One region of the Janthinobacterium sp. GW821-FHT03C08 genome, then DNA from elsewhere that is predicted to be linked to it. Evidence: predicted binding sites of a transcription regulator. Region 1 holds the regulator's gene; the other holds the start of a gene.
The links. Region 1 encodes FliA, which starts transcription of late flagellar genes. Its sites were predicted from a motif close to CTAAAGTTTNNNNNNNNNNNGCCGNTA; they were not measured.

Region 2: a site for FliA is predicted at 3,643-3,669, ahead of AC07VL_RS09100 (DUF5610 domain-containing protein). Genes of this name have one in related genera too.

Annotation. Positions count from the first base shown of each region.
Region 1 covers NZ_JBWKUP010000010.1:262,193-270,081, reverse strand. The annotation lists gene flhF (flagellar biosynthesis GTPase FlhF) at 52-1,380, shown strand; gene AC07VL_RS16640 (MinD/ParA family ATP-binding protein) at 1,373-2,236, shown strand; gene AC07VL_RS16635 (RNA polymerase sigma factor FliA) at 2,282-3,013, shown strand; gene AC07VL_RS16630 (flagellar motor protein) at 2,995-3,741, shown strand; gene motD (flagellar motor protein MotD) at 3,758-4,540, shown strand; gene AC07VL_RS16620 (translation initiation factor Sui1) at 4,591-4,953, shown strand; gene AC07VL_RS16615 (hypothetical protein) at 5,026-5,880, shown strand; gene AC07VL_RS16610 (flagella synthesis protein FlgN) at 5,934-6,401, opposite strand; gene flgM (flagellar biosynthesis anti-sigma factor FlgM) at 6,409-6,717, opposite strand; gene flgA (flagellar basal body P-ring formation chaperone FlgA) at 6,840-7,535, opposite strand; gene flgB (flagellar basal body rod protein FlgB) at 7,727-7,889, shown strand, end outside.
Region 2 covers NZ_JBWKUP010000005.1:286,017-293,905, reverse strand. The annotation lists gene AC07VL_RS09120 (MFS transporter) at 1-378, shown strand, start outside; gene AC07VL_RS09115 (DUF1345 domain-containing protein) at 419-1,084, shown strand; gene AC07VL_RS09110 (HPF/RaiA family ribosome-associated protein) at 1,327-1,704, shown strand; gene AC07VL_RS09105 (GGDEF domain-containing protein) at 1,990-2,955, shown strand; gene AC07VL_RS09100 (DUF5610 domain-containing protein) at 2,957-3,571, opposite strand; gene sbcB (exodeoxyribonuclease I) at 3,715-5,163, shown strand; gene pyrF (orotidine-5'-phosphate decarboxylase) at 5,207-6,031, opposite strand; gene AC07VL_RS09085 (pectinesterase family protein) at 6,158-7,889, opposite strand, start outside.

The DNA of each region.
Region 1 (7,889 bases):
GGTCACACAGTTCAGCCCATATTGCGCCACACCCGCCCCGGGAGGCCGGCCATGAATGTGAAGAAATTTACGGGTGCCTCGTCGCGCGATGCGCTGCGCAAGGTGCGCGAGGCGCTCGGCCCCGACGCCGTGATCCTGTCGAACCGCCAGGCCGATGGCGTGGTGGAAATCCTCGCGCTGGCCAATGACGATGCCGCCTCGCTGGCCTCGCCGCCGGCCGCCTCCGAAATGGCCCAGCCCCGTCCCCAGTTGCAGACCCAGTTCGCCACGCCGCAGCGTGCCGCCGCCCCGGCCCAGCGCCCGGCCGCGCCCCGTCCCGCCGCCCCGCGCCAGGCTGCCGCCGAGCCGGTGGACATGGCCCGCATGCAGCAGATGATGGCCAGCGCCCTGGCGCACGTGAAGGAAAACGCCGCCGCCGAGATGAGCGGCATGATGAATGAAATCCGCGCCATGCGCGGCATGATGGAAACCCAGCTGGCGGAAATCTCCTGGGGTTCGACCCAGCAGCGCGAGCCGCAGAAGGCCGTCGTGCTGCGCGAAATGCTGGCCGCCGGCTTCTCGGCCAGCCTGGCGCGCTACCTGATCGACAAGCTGCCGGCCGGCTTGGATGGCGCACAAAGCATGCGCTGGATCAAGACGGTCCTGAGCCGTAACCTGAATACGGTGGCCAATGAAGACGCCATGCTGGAGCAGGGCGGCGTGTTCGCCCTCGTCGGTCCGACCGGCGTCGGCAAGACCACCAGCACGGCCAAGCTGGCTGCCCGCTGCGTGATGCGCCACGGTCCGGAAAAGCTGGCCCTGATCACCACGGATGCCTACCGTATCGGCGCGCACGAGCAATTGCGCATCTACGGCAAGATCCTCGGCGTGATGGTGCATTCCGTGAAGGACGAGGCGGACCTGCGCATCGCCCTGAAGGAACTCAAGAACAAGCACACGGTGCTGATCGATACGGTGGGCGTGAGCCAGCGCGACCAGATGGTGACGGAACAGGTGGCCATGCTGTCGGGCGCCGGCGCCGACGTGAAGCGCCTGCTGTGCCTGAACTCGACGGCGACGCAGGAAACCCTGAACGAAGTGGTGCGCGCCTACCAGGGCAGCGGCCTGGCCGGCTGCATCATGACCAAGCTCGATGAGGCGGCGTCGATTGGCAACGTGCTCGACGTGGTCATCCGCCAGAAGCTGAACCTGTTCTATGTGTCGAACGGCCAGCGCGTGCCGGAAGACCTGCACCTGGGCGACCGCGCCTACCTGATCGACCGCGCCTTCAAGCTCAAGCGCGACTCGGCGGCGACGCAGTTTTCCGATGCCGAACTGCCGCTGCTGATGGCGCAGGCGGCCGCCCGCAACAATGAAGCGCGCGGGGTGCACCTTGGCTAACTTCGATTTCGACCAGGCCGAAGGCCTGCGCCGCATGCTGGCTGGTCCGCAGCCGCGCGTCATGACCTTCCTGTCGGCCACGCCGCAGGACGACAAGGGCGCCATGCTGGTCAACCTGGGCGCCTCGCTGGCCTACGGCGGCAATGAAGTGCTGCTGGTCGACGCCAGCGGCGGCAGCGATGGCGTGGCGTCGCGCCTGGGACTGGCGCATGGCGCCAGCCTGCTCGACGTGGCGCGCCAGCAGTGCGGCCTGAACCAGGTGATCCACCAGGTGCCGCAAGGCTTCGGCGTGGCCAGCCTGGGCGCGCGCAACCACCTGATGGACAGCATGGACTATGCGGGCGACGACGACACGCGCCGCCTGGGCAAGACCTTCGAGGTGATGGCGCGCCAGAGCGGCATCGTGCTGGTCGACGGCGTCGTGGCGGAGCAGGGCGAGTGCTTCCCCGTGCCCCTGATGGCGTCCTCGGATATCGTGGTGCAGGTGTCGAACAGTGCCAATTCGATCAAGGCGGCCTACTGCCTGATCAAGCGCCTGAACCAGGAACTGGGACGCCGCCCCTTCGGCATTCTTGTCACGGGCGCTTCCGAATCCGAGGCAAAAGTGGTATACGATAATATGGCGCAGGCGGCGAGCCGCTACCTGGCCGTGAAACTGACGTCGATGGGTTCCGTGCCGGCCGATGAGTACCTGCACCGCGCGGCGCGCCTGGGCCGCAGCGTGGTCGATGCCTTCCCGCTGGCCGGTGCCTCGGTGGCGTTCCGCGGGCTGGCCGAGCGGCTCGTGCGGTCGGCGGCGCCGGTGCTCGGTTCCACCTTGTACCAGACGGGGAGCGCCCACCATTTCAGCGCCTGAATCCAACCGTAGCACCAGATAAGACGAGAAAACAATAAGCAGCCTATGTACACGGTCAAAGGGAAATCGAACAAGGACTATTTGCTGACGGAGCATATTCCGCTGGTGAAGCGTCTGGCGCACCATATGAAGGCGAAATTGCCGCCTTCGGTCGAGGTCGATGACCTGATCCAGGCCGGCATGATCGGCCTGCTGGACGCCATCAGCCGCTATGAGGAAACCCATGGCGCGCAGTTCGAGACCTATGCCGTGCTGCGTATCCGCGGCGCCATGCTCGACGAACTGCGCACCAGCGACTGGCTGCCGCGCAGCATGCGCCAGAACATGCGCAAGATCGAAGAGGCGATGAGCATCCTGCAGCAGCGCCTGGGCCACCCGCCGACGGAGTCGGAAGTGGCCAAGCTGCTGAAAATGTCGCTGGCCGACTACCAGGAAATGCTGGGCGACGGCGGCGGCCACCAACTGGTGTACTACGAAGACTTTCATGACCCGGACGGCAATGACAGCTTCCTCGACCGCCACTGCGTGGACGAGGACAGCGACCCCTTGCGTTCCCTGCTCGATACCGATTTCCGGCAATCCGTGATCGATGCCATCGACGCGCTGCCGCCACGCGAGAAAATACTCATGGGCCTGTACTACGAAGAAGAGCTGAACCTGAAGGAAATCGGCGCAGTGATGGGCGTGTCGGAATCGCGCGTCTCGCAGCTGCATACCCAGGCCGTCGCGCGCCTGCGCGCAACCTTGAGGGAGCAGGCGTGGACTGGTCCAGCATAATCGGGCTGGCGCTGGCGCTGGCGGGCCTGCTGGTCGGCCAGGCACTGGAAGGCGGCAAGATGGCCTCCCTGCTGCAGCCGGCCGCCTTCGCCATCGTCATCATCGGCACCTTCGGCGCCGTGCTGCTGCAGACGCGGCTGCGCACCTTCGTGCGCGGCCTGGAAATGCTGCGCTGGGTGTTCCTGCCGCCGGCCGACACGCGCGCCGCGCTGGCGCGCGACATCGGCGCCTGGAGCCTGACGGCGCGCCGCGACGGCCCCCTGGCGCTCGAGCGCCTGATGGAAAACACGGCCGACCGCTTCAATGCCAAGGGCTTGCGCATGATCGTCGACGGCATCGCGCCCGACAAGCTGCGCCAGCTGCTCGACGTGGAAATCTCCGCCTACGAAATGGCCGAGCGCCAGGCCGTCAAGGTGTGGGAATCGGCGGCCGGCTATTCGCCCACCATCGGCATCCTGGGCGCCGTGCTGGGCTTGATCCACGTCATGGAAAACCTCACCGATCCGAGCAAGCTGGGTAGCGGCATCGCCGTCGCCTTCGTCTCGACGATTTATGGCGTCGGCCTGGCCAATCTGCTGTTCCTGCCGGTGGCCAATAAACTCAAGGCCATCGTTTCGCGCCGCGTGCTGCAGTATGAAATCACGGCCGCCGTGCTGTACGACATCGCCACGGGCGACCACACGCGCATCATCGAAGAGCGCGTCGCCAGCCTGCTTCACGAGCACTGAGCGAGCACTGACCATGATGCGGCGCGCGCGCAGGAAGTATGACGAGGAGCCGGACAACCAGGACCGCTGGCTGATCTCGTACGCCGACTTCATCACCCTGCTGTTCGCTTTCTTCGTCGTCATGTACGCCATTTCGCAAGTCAACGAGGGCAAGTACCGCGTCTTCCAGAATGCCATCGGCCAGGCCTTCAGCCTGGAAAAGGGCGCGCCGCCCATCATCATGGAAGCGCCGCAGGCGATCCCGCTGCCGAACCCCGCCCTGAAGCGCCGCACGGAAGCCATCCGCCGCGAGCGCGAACACATGACGCGCCTGGCGCAGGACCTCACATCCACGCTGGCGCCGCTGGTCAAGGAAGGCAAGGTGCGCGTGACGCAGACGAGCCGCGGCGTCAGCGTGGAAATCAATGCCAGCGTGCTGTTCGACCCGGGCGCGGCGCGCCTGACGCCGGAATCGGACCAGGCCCTGCGCGCCGTCGCCGTGCTGCTCAGGGACGACACGCACGACGTGCAGGTGGAAGGGCACACGGACGTCCAGCCGATCAGCAATTCGAATTTTGCCTCGAATTGGGAATTGTCGGCCGCGCGCGCCAGCGCCGTCGTGCGCCTGTTCATCGCCAGCGGCGTGCAGGCCGCGCGCCTGACGGCCGTGGGCCACGCCGACAACATCCCCGTGGCGCCGAACGACACGCCGGAAGGGCGCGCGCGCAACCGCCGCGTGGCCGTGACGATCCTGTCGGGCATCCCGGAAACGGTGACGGAAGTGCCGACGGCGCCCGTGGCGCCGGCACCGGCCAACTGAACCCCGCCGCTTGCTACAATCGCGGCCTTGCCATTCTTTCTCTCTCGACCATGAAAAGCAGTTCCCAGGGCGGTCTCGTCTACTCCACCGAAACGGGCCGCATGTGCCCCGCCTGCCGCCAGCCGCTGGCGCAGTGCGCGTGCAAGGCGCAGGCCAGGGCGGCGCCCGCGGGCGACGGCGTGGTGCGCGTGTCGCGCCAGACCAAGGGCCGCGGCGGCAAGAGCGTCACCGTCGTCAAGGGCTTGCCGCTGGACGCCATCGCCCTGGCCCTGCTGGGCAAGCAGCTGCGCGCGCAGTGCGGCTCGGGCGGCACCGTCAAGGATGGCGTGATCGAGGTGCAGGGCGACCATGTCGACACCCTCCTGGCCGCGCTGGCCAAGCTGGGGCACCAGCCGAAGAAGGCGGGCGGCTGATTTTTTCCGCTGCGCGCGGGACAGCCGCGCGCGCCTGTGGTAACGTGCCTTTCCCGTGTCAGGCGTGCCCCCATGATGCATATCAAACTTACCGGCCTGGCCATTGCCGTGCTCGCGGCAGCGCTGGCGCTGGCGTACTGGTTTCTGCCCGATGACGGCGCGCCCGTGGCGGCGTCCGCCGTGCCGGCGCCCGCCCAGGGGCGCAGCCTGGCCGCGTATTTCACGCTCGATGCGTCCGCCGTGCCCGATCCCGTGGCGCCGCCCGTTCCCCTGGCGCAGCAGCTTGCGCGCCTGGCCGCCAGCGGCCGGCCGGAAGACGCGTATGCGGCCTACAATCTGCTCGACGACTGTATTTCTTTTGAGAAAGAGGGCCGCCTGCCGGGGCTGGAATTCGAGCTGGGACGCGAGATGACGGCCGAGGAAAAAGCCGCCCAGCGGCAGCTGTGCGCGGGCCTGACGCAGCGGCAGCGCGAGGACCGCCTGGCCTACCTGGCCACGGCGGCGAAGGCGGGCGTGCCGGGCGCGGCCACGCTGTTCCTGTCGGAAGGCCCGTTCGGCGACCGCAGCGCCCTGCGCAACCGTCCCGACGATCCGCTGGTGCAGGCGTGGAAGCGGCAAGCCATCGCCCAGCTGACGGCGCAGGCGGACGAGGCGGAACTGAGCAGTGTCTCGACCCTGATGATGGCCTACCTGCGCGATGGCGACGTGGTGCGCAAGGATGCGCCGCAGGCGTATGGCTACCTGCTGGCCCTGCGCCTCGTCTACGACGACATCCTCGCACCCGGCGTCACCAATCCCTACCAGGATGAGTACTGGCACTGGCTGCAGGACGAGCTGACGCCGGCGCAGCAGGCCGCCGCCGCAGCGAAGGGGCAAGCCATCGCGGCGAAGTTCCGCCAGCATGCGGGGCGGCCCGCGCACGGCTGAGCTGGCAAGGCCGCGGCGCCTTGCCGGAGAGTATTGTTGTTAAATAAGGGGAATCAGCCGATGACGACGCGCCGGCTGGCCGTGTTCGTCGTTGGCTGGCCGCTGGGGCCGTAGAAGTTGCCGCTTTGGGCGGCGGGGCGCATGGCGTTCAGGGCGCCCTGCGTGTGCAGCATGTGCTTGTTGACCAGCAGGCTGTTCAGGCGGTTCTGTTCCTTGGCTTCGCGCGTCGTCTCGAGCAGGGCTTTCCACAGGGGCGCCGCTTCCGCTTCGCTGGCGCCGACCAGCCAGTCTTCCATGCCCGCTTCGGCTGCCGTGTAGCCCGCTGCCGCCAGCGCCTGGTGGCGTTGCGCCGCCAGCTGGCTCAATTGTCCCACCAGTGCCGTCTTGCGTACGGTGAGCTCCGCGATTGCATCGATGTCAGCGGCAACCAGATGCCGCTGTTCTTCTTTCATCAATGCCAGCAATGTGGTCATGAGCTGTTGCTCGTCGCGCAGGCTGGAAAACGGAGTCACTGATTGCATTGGGAACCTATCTATTTCGTGAGTGCAGCAAGTCCTTGACCGTGTCGAGGAGACCGTCCGCCACTTTTTCAGAGTTGACCTGGAACTGGCCGTCGGCGATCGCCATCTTGATGCGTTCGACTTTTTTCGTGTCGAACACGGCGCCGCTGCCGGCAGTTGCACTGGCCGCTAATGCCTGTCCTTGCGGCGACAGGCGTACATTGTCCGACGTCGTCGGTGTTGCCTGGGCTTTCTCGGCATTGCGGGCGCCGGACGTACTCGCGGGCGCTACCGGCAGGCCGGGATTGCTTTTAATGGTGTTGTCGGTAATTTTCACAGCGTGATCCTCGTCTGGTCGAAGTCAAGAAACTCCGGGATATGTGTCATTATCGGCACCTTCTTCCGAAACTTTAGTGCGCCAGACCACAATATCGCTGTCCATATCGGTTTCACAAGGGATTAAAACGCCACCTCCACCAGGCCGCCTGCGCGCGCCACGCCGCTGATCTGCTGGCCGCTCTGCGTGCGCACCTGCACCGTCTGGCCATCGCCGGCGCTGCCGATGGCGCGGCCTTCTGATGCCACCTGGAAACCGTTGCCGCTGGAAACGACGCGCACCAGCTGGCCCTGCATGACGACGGGCTTGCGGCGCAGGGTGTCGAGGCGCATCGGCGTGCCCGGCGGCAAGGAAATAGTCGTGCTGGCCCCCACCACCTGGGCCATGTCGGTGGCTATGCCTGCCGGCAAGGCCGCCAGGTCGCCCTGCATCGTCACCAGCTGGCTGGCGTCGATGGCTTGCCCCTGCGCCAGCGGCACGGCGCTGGCCACGTAGTCGCCGACGACGGCCACGTTGGCTTGCAGATAGATGGTCCAGCTGGCCGGGGCCGTGCAGCGCACGCCCACGGTGGTCTTGCCCCAGGCGCGGGCGCCCGGTGCCATGAACGCTTGCGGCGCGGGGCAGGCGGCCAGGTTGAGGCGCGGATCGACGGCGCCGACGGTGATCGTCACCTTGCCCGGCAAGCCGTTGCTTTGTACTTGCAGGAACTGTTCCACGCTGGCGCGCAGCGCTTCCGGCGTCTGCCGGCCGGCGTTTTGCGCCTGCGCCAGGGACGTCAGTGCGGCAAGGGCGAAGAAGAAAGCGAGCGGTGTTTTCATGGTGATAGGCCTCTGGAATAGTGCCATGATAGTGCGCGCCGCCCCGTTCGAAGCCCGGATTAAGGGGTAAAAGTACGGTCTGATCCGGCGATGGCCTTGCCGGTGGCCGCCGTACTATGTTTCCTGTCATCACTATACCGCCATCCTTCCGCCATCTCAGGCGCCAGTGGCAGATCTTTCCGGAGCCTGACATGATAGGGAAACTCGACGATTACATGCGCTTCAACGAGACGGCGCTGAGCCTGCGCTCGACGCGCCAGGAATTGCTCGCCTCGAATATCGCCAATGCCGACACGCCCAACTACAAGGCGCGCGACGTCGATTTCGCCAGCGCCCTGAAAGGCGCGCTGGCGC
Region 2 (7,889 bases), on a different contig from region 1:
CTGGGCACCCTGGTGCTGGGCAGCACCAGCCATTTCCCCCTGGCCCTGGCGGCCCTGTTCCTCATGGGCGCCGGCGACATGGTCAGCGTCTACATCCGCCACCTGCTGGTGCAATTCGAGACGCCCGACGAGATCCGCGGCCGGGTCAGCGCCGTCAATGCCGTCTTCATCGGCGCGTCGAACGAGCTGGGCGAATTCGAATCGGGCTTGACGGCCGGCTGGTTCGGCCTCGTGCGCGCCGTGCTCTTCGGCGGCGCCGCCACCCTGGCCGTGACGGGCCTGTGGGCCGTGCTGTTCCCCGTGCTGTCGCGCATGGACCGCTTTCCCCACCATGCCAAGGAGACGGCGGCCAGGGAGGCCACCACCGCCGCAAGTTAAGGGATAAGATGCGCTATCCCAACTGATGCATCCAGGCACCATGAAAATCACGCTCCCCCTCCGCAGCTTCATCCGCAGCCGTCCCCACCTGAGCCTGGCCACGGCCATCGGCGTGGCGGCCGGCCTGCTGCTGCCCTCGTCCTGGCAACAGCTGACGCGTTTGCTGACGGCGTGGAACGTGGCCGTCTGGTTTTACCTGGCCACCATGGCCTGGATGATGATGCGCGCCAACCACCACCGGGTGAAGGCGATCGCGGCGCGCCAGGATGAACGGGCGGCCACGGTGCTGTCGGCCCTGTCCGTGGCGTCCGTGATGAGCCTGGTCGCCATCGTCTCGCAGCTGTCGGCCATGAAGGACATGACGCCGGACGCGCGCGCCCTGCACTACGGCCTGACCATCCTCACGCTGGTCGGTTCCTGGTTCCTCGTCGGCACCCTGTTCTGCTTTCACTACGCCCACCTGTACTACCAGGCCGGCGCCGGCCCGCGCCCCCTGAAGTTTCCCGACGACGAGCAAAACCCCGATTACTGGGATTTCCTGTATTTCTCGTTCACCATCGCCGTGGCCGTGCAGACGTCGGACGTGACCGTGCAGACGCGGCTGATGCGGCAAATCGTGCTGGGGCAATCCGTGCTGAGCTTTTTCTTCAACCTGGTGGTGCTGGGACTGTCGATCAATATTGCGGCCGGTCTCATCAATGGCTAAAAGCCGGCCAAGAAATTTCATCAGGGAAACTTGACCTGGATGCAGGGTTAAGCGCATCTTAATCGTGCAGACCCCTTGAAATTGTGGAAACTGGAGTAAGATGGGTTACGTAAGACAGGCCATGTACAGGGGGCAAGTACATGAGGCAAGAACCAGGCGCCGACGCGCCCCGGCAGCGGGTTTCGCCACTGCCATGCAAGGTGCCTGAGATGGGTTTTTTTTGAATTGACAGGAGTAAGCATATGCAAATCAATATTCATACCGACAGCACCATCGCCAACACCGCTGGACTGAACGAACATGTGCAATCCGTACTTGAAAGCGCACTGAGCCGCTTCCGCGACAACCTGACCCGCATCGAAGTCCACCTCAGCGACACCAACGGCCCGAAAGGCGGCGCCGACGATATCCGCTGCGTCATGGAAGCCCGTGTTGCCGGTTATCAACCAATCGCCGTCACCGAGCAAAACGCCACCGTGCACCAGTCCGTGGCAGGCGCCACCGACAAACTGAAACGCGCCATCGATAGCGCCCTGGGCCGCCTGCACGACAGCAAGCGCCACGCCACCGGCAAGAATGCCGTGATCGATGCGACGGAAGCGGAAGAAACCGCCGAGTAATTCCCACCTGCAACATCAGCCAGAGACGAGGCAGCCGTTCAAGGCTGCCTTTGCGCATCTGGCCCCCGCGTATCTGGCGCCACGCTTGTGCCTTCCCCTCGCGACAACATCCATATAAAAACAGCAAGCATTTCAGCTTGCTAACGCGACAAGGAAATAATTGTCGTATTTCCCATAGAAAGTGATCGCAAGCAAGCCTTTGCCGTTACGGTCAAGGCCGCTTTAAGCTATCATGAAGCTACCGTCGCGCCGCATGCGCGGCACCGGCTTTTGGAAAGTGTGATTGTGGAACAGATCGGCAACTTCGGCGCTTCAGGCTGCAACATCGGCGATTTACAGCTATTTCGCGATGGGGCGGATAGCCGGACGGCCGCCATGCTGGCGCCCTGCCCCGTCATGCGCCTGGAAGCGGGCGACGCCATCACCGACACGCGCGGCGCCAGCCTGTACATCGTCCTGCGCGGCTCGCTGGCCGTGGCCGCCGACACCCACACGGGCATGGATGACGGCACCGTCAGCAAGGTCTTGCCCGGCGAAAGCGTGGGCGAACAGTCCGTCCTCGACGAAGCGAGCAACCTGGCCGCCATTTCCGCCCTGGAAGAAACGGACTTGCTGGTGATCGACGCGGCCATCGTGTGGGAATTGATCGAGCAGTCGAACGGCCTGGCGCGCAACCTGCTGCGGCTGCTGTCCTTCCGCATCCGCGCCGCCAATGCCCTGCTGCGCCGGCGCCAGAAGCTGGGCGAGTTCTACCGCCAGCTGTCGATGGTCGACAGCCTGACGGGCTTGTACAACCGCGCCTGGCTCACCGACTTGCTGCCAAACATGATCATCACGGCCCACGCCAGCGCCGCGCCGCTGTCGCTGGTGATGATAGACCTCGACCATTTCAAGCGCTTCAACGACACGCACGGTCACCAGGCGGGCGACCAGGCCCTGCGCATCGCCGCGCAAGTGCTGGGCGCGGCCCTGCGCCCCACGGACTTTGCCGTGCGCTATGGCGGCGAGGAATTGATGGTGATCTTGCCGGACACCAACGAAAAAGTGGCCCTGCTGGTGGCCGAACGCTTGTGCGAGCGCATGCAGCAAGCCGTCATCTTCGGCGACATGCGCAGCGCGCTGCCGCACATCACGGGCTCGTTTGGCGTGGCCAGCCTGGCGCCGGAACAGGACGACCATGGCTTGATCGCCGCAGCAGACGCGGCGCTCTACAGGGCAAAAGCCTCGGGTCGCAACCGGGTCATGCTGTAGCTCAGGCAGCCTTGCTGTCGGCAGGCTTGGCGGCGTCATCCTTCTTGCCGCCGTGCGCGGCGACGAAGTCCGCATAGCCCTTCTGCACCAGCGCATACGTCTTGTCGATATTGCTGGCGATATCGCCGCCCAGCACCTTCAAGCCGCCGAGGATGTCGCGCGCCTCCTTGAAACCTTTTTCCATGCCGCCGCTGATGGTATCCATGAACTTCGTCAGGGCCGTATCATCGTCCAGGCCGGGATTCTGCTTCTTGTAGGCGTCGAAAAATCCCGTCGACAACGAGACGATGCGGTTCGCCGTCGCTTCGGCGCTGTTGTCCTGCGAGGCCGCGTTCTGGATGGCATCGTCGCCGTACTGGCCCTTCAGCGCTTCATTGATGTTGGTGATGGCCGTCTTGTACAGCAGCGCCAGCGGCTCGTTTTCCGAGCCGATGGACACGTTCAGCGACGCCTGCATGATGGACGCGTTCAACTGCAGCCTGCTGCGGTCATTCACGCTCATTTCCGTGGTGCTGGCATCCTTTTGCTGGACTTTATCATCCTTGCCGGCAACAGCCGTACTGACGGAAGTCACGGAAGGGGCGGAATTGGCGCCTGTGGCGATGGGAATTGACACGATAAGCCTCCTTGAACGGGCAATATATGCCACCATGCGGGAAACGCCATGATGACCATCCTCTCGTGTAGTATCGGCAGGTTTTCAGAAAACTGAAGCGGCCCGGATAACCAAGATAACAATTAAGCAAGCAACGACCATCAATGACTACCCAGACTTTCCTTTGGCACGACTACGAAACCTTTGGCGCCCAGCCGCGCCGCGATCGCCCGGCCCAGTTCGCCGCCATCCGCACGGATGCCGACCTCAACGAGATCGGCGAACCCATCATGCTGTATTGCCAGCCTGCCAATGATTTCCTGCCCGACCCGCAGTCGTGCCTGATCACGGGCATCACGCCGCAGCAATGTCTGCAGCTGGGCGTGCCCGAACACCAGTTCGCCGCCACCATCGAGGCGGCCTTCTCGGAACCGGGCACCATCGGCGTGGGCTACAACACCATCCGCTTCGACGATGAAGTGACGCGTTTCCTGTTCTGGCGCAACCTGATCGATCCGTATGCGCGCGAATGGAAGAACCATTGCGGCCGCTGGGACATCCTCGACGTCGTGCGCATGACGCACGCGCTGCGCCCGGACGGCATTCAATGGCCGAAGCGCGACGATGGCCAGACCAGCTTCAAGCTGGAACATTTGAGCAAGGCCAATGGCCTGGCCCACGAAGCGGCGCACGATGCGCTGTCCGACGTGCGCGCCACCATCGCCCTGGCCCGCCTGATCAAGCAAAAGCAGCCGAAGCTGTTCGAATTCTGCCTCGCCCTGCACAAGAAGGACCGGGTCGCCAGCGAAATGGGCATGCACCTGGCTGCCGGCGAGCGCCAGCCTTTCCTGCACGTGTCCGGCATGTTCCCCGCCGAACGGGGCTGCCTGGGCGTCGTCTGGCCGCTGGCCACGCACCCGGGCAATAAAAATGAGATCCTCGTCTGGGATTGCGCCTACGACCCGCGCGAACTGTTCGAACTGGACGCCGACACCATCCGCACGCGTTTATTTACGCGCAAGGAGGCCATGCCGGAAGGCATGACGCGCCTGCCCGTGAAGAGCGTACATTTGAACAAGTCGCCCATGCTGGTGGGTAATTTAAAGACCCTGTCGCCCGCCATGGCGGCGCAATGGGGCATCGATCTGGACGCCGCGAAGGTCAACGCGCAATTCGCCGCCGCAGCGCCGAACATGGACGCCATCTGGGCCGAAGTCTTCCAGCGCCCGGGCGCCAGTACCTCCCTGGACGTGGATGAAGACTTGTACAACGGTTTCGTCAGCAACGACGACCGCCGCCTGCTCGAATCGCTGCGCCGCGACACGCCGGCCAAGCTGGCCACGGCCCGTCCCTCGTTTGCCGACGAGCGCCTGCAGGAATTGCTGTTCCGCTACCGCGCCCGCAATTTCCCGCAAACCCTGAGCGAAGCGGAAAGCCTGCGCTGGGAGCAGCACCGCGCCGCCCGCCTGTTCGACGGCGACGGCGGCGCCCGCACCATCGAAATGCTGTTCACGGAAATCGACGTGCTGTCGGAATCGGTGGATGAGCGGGGAGAGGAAATCCTGGGAGAACTGTACGACTATGCGGAGATGGTCGCCCCGCAAAGGGACTGAATGCAAAATGCCGGGCTAGCCCGGCATTTTTTATGCATGCAACTTAAACCGAACGATGTTGATTGATCGCATCGCGCGTTTCAATGGCCACGCGGCGGGCCGCGTCGGCGAAGTCTTCGCCCGCCTGCGGCGTGGCGTAGATGATGGCGCGCGAGGAGCTGATCATCATGCCCATGCCGTTCGCCGTCTGGCCCGCGCCGACGGTGGCGGCAATATCGCCGCCCTGGGCGCCGATGCCGGGCACCAGCAGCGGCATGTCGCCGACGATGGCGCGCACCTGCGCCAGTTCTTCAGGGAAGGTGGCGCCGACGACGAGCGCGCACTGGCCATTCTTGTTCCATTTCTCGGCCACCAGGCGCGCCACGCGCTGGTACAGGGGCACGCCGTCCGTGTCGAGGAATTGCAGGTCCGAGCCGCCCGGGTTCGAGGTGCGGCACAGGATGATCACGCCGCGGTCCGCCCACGCCAGGTAGGGGTCGAGCGAATCCTCGCCCATGTAGGGATTGACGGTGACGGCGTCGGCGCCGTAGCGCTCGAACGCTTCGCGCGCGTACTGCGTGGCCGTGGCGCCGATGTCGCCCCGTTTCGCGTCGAGGATCAGGGGGATGTGCGGATAGTTCTCGCGCACGTAGCGGCAGATGTCTTCCAGCTGCTGTTCCGCGCCCAGCGCGCCGAAATAGGCGATCTGCGGCTTGAAGGCGCAGGCCAGGTCGGCCGTGGCATCGATGATGCGCGTGCAAAAGGTGGTGATTCCATCGGGCGCGTCGCGCAGTTCCGCCGGCAGTTTCGCCAGGTCCGGATCCAGGCCCACGCACAGCAGGGAATTATTGGCCGTCCACGCGGCGGATAATTTATTGATGAAATTCACGGCACACCTTCTCTATATTCAGTTGCAAACCCCGTATTGTAACGCGGCGCGGGTGCGCCACGACAGCGCCGCGCTGCCTTGCAGGCCAGCGCGGCGCGGTGAGCGGGCGCTTACGCCCGTGCGGACCTAGTTGCCGTTGCCGGGCCCGGTGTTGCCATATTCAAACAGGCGGTTCGCCGGCAAGGTGCCCGACGGCACGGAACTGTAGGGACGCGTGGCCGTCGATTCGCCCCACGGGTCGGCCTTGCGGATATGCTCGCCCAGCACCGAGTTGCGGATGACCACCTGGCCATTCGGCGAGGTGGCGCCATACGCGGCCAGGCTGGAGACGCCCTCGTCCCAGGCGCGGCCCAGGTAGATCTGGCCAACCGGCGTGCCCGTTTCCGCCGTGAAACGGCTATTCGTGATGAGGAAGCCGTAGCTGTTGCGGTAATCCGTGCTGGCCGCCGTGACATAGCCATTGCCATTGCCCGTGTTCAGGGTATGGATGGTGCAGTTGTCCAGCACGGCCGTGCCGCGCCCGAAGATGAAGTCCACGTCGCCCTCGATGTAGCTGTCCTTGACGTAGATGCGCGAGACCTGGTCGACGTTGCCGCTCTTCATGTAGAACGTGTCCTGGTGTCCCAGCAGGCGCACGTTTTCCAGCACGATCTTGTCGCCCTGCGTCATCAGGGCCACGGCCGACTGGTTGCTGCCGGCAAAGCTGCCCTTCACGTAGTCATTCGCAAACGTGATGTTTTTCGCCTGGAAGTCGGCCGCATTGACGGCGAAGGTGGCGCTGCCGCTGGTGCCGATGGGGTTGGCGGGCGAACTGTTGCACTTGTTGCCATTGGTCTTGGACGCATCGACGGTCGGGTTGCCGTTGTTAAACACGATCACCGTGTGCGAGGCGTCGCTGTCGAGGCTATACAAGCGGATGGCCGGCGTGCCGCTGCTGGGCAGGCACACGGTTTCGCGGTAGGTGCCCGGCTTGACGCGGATAAACACGGGCGGCACTTTATTGCCCAGCGCAATGGCCGCGTCCATGGCCGCCTGCACCGTGACAAAATTGCTGGCGTCGCTCTTGCCGGCCGCATCCACGGTGAATTGCGCCGTGAAGGTGCTGACGTCGCCGACGCCGGCCGTCGGGTCCCAGTTATCCACCGGCAGGGAGCTCATGGGCAGACTCTTGCCCCCTTGCGCCAGGTATTTCACGGGCGTCAGCGGGGCTGCCGCCGCCGCGTCGAGCTGCGGCCGCGTGGCCGTCGACGCGACCACGGGCGACGCCACCACGGTGGTGCTGGTGCAGTCGGCGGCGCTGGCGCAGCTGGCGCCGGCGCCCGGCGTCACGGTGTTGACCAGGCTGCCCGCGGCGCTCGCCACGGCGGCGATGCGCACGCTGGCCGTGGCGCCCACGGCCAGGCCGGCCGGCACGCTGCAGCTGATGCTGGCGCCCGGCGCGCCGCAGGTGGCGCCCGCCGGCGTCACCGTCACGCCGCTGGCACTGCCCGCCAGGCTGCCGCTCAGGGTCAGGGCGGCCGTCGTCGGCCCCGTGCCGCTGTTGACGGCCTTGATGGTCCAGGTGACGGTATCGCCCACGTTGGCCGTGGCCTTGTCGGCCGTGCTGGTGACGAGCACCTTGGGCGCGACGGACGCCGTCACGCTGGTGCTGGCCGTGCACACGGCGGGCGTGGCGCAGCTGGCGCTGGCGCCGCCCGGCACGACGGACGCGACGAGGCTGCCCGCCGCCGCCGCATTCGCCGTCACGAGCACGCTGGCGCTGGCGTTCGGCGCCAGGCCGGCGGCGATGCTGCAGTTCAGGCTGGTGCCACTGATGGGAGCGCAACTGGCGCCCGTGGCCGTCACGCTGGCGCCGCTG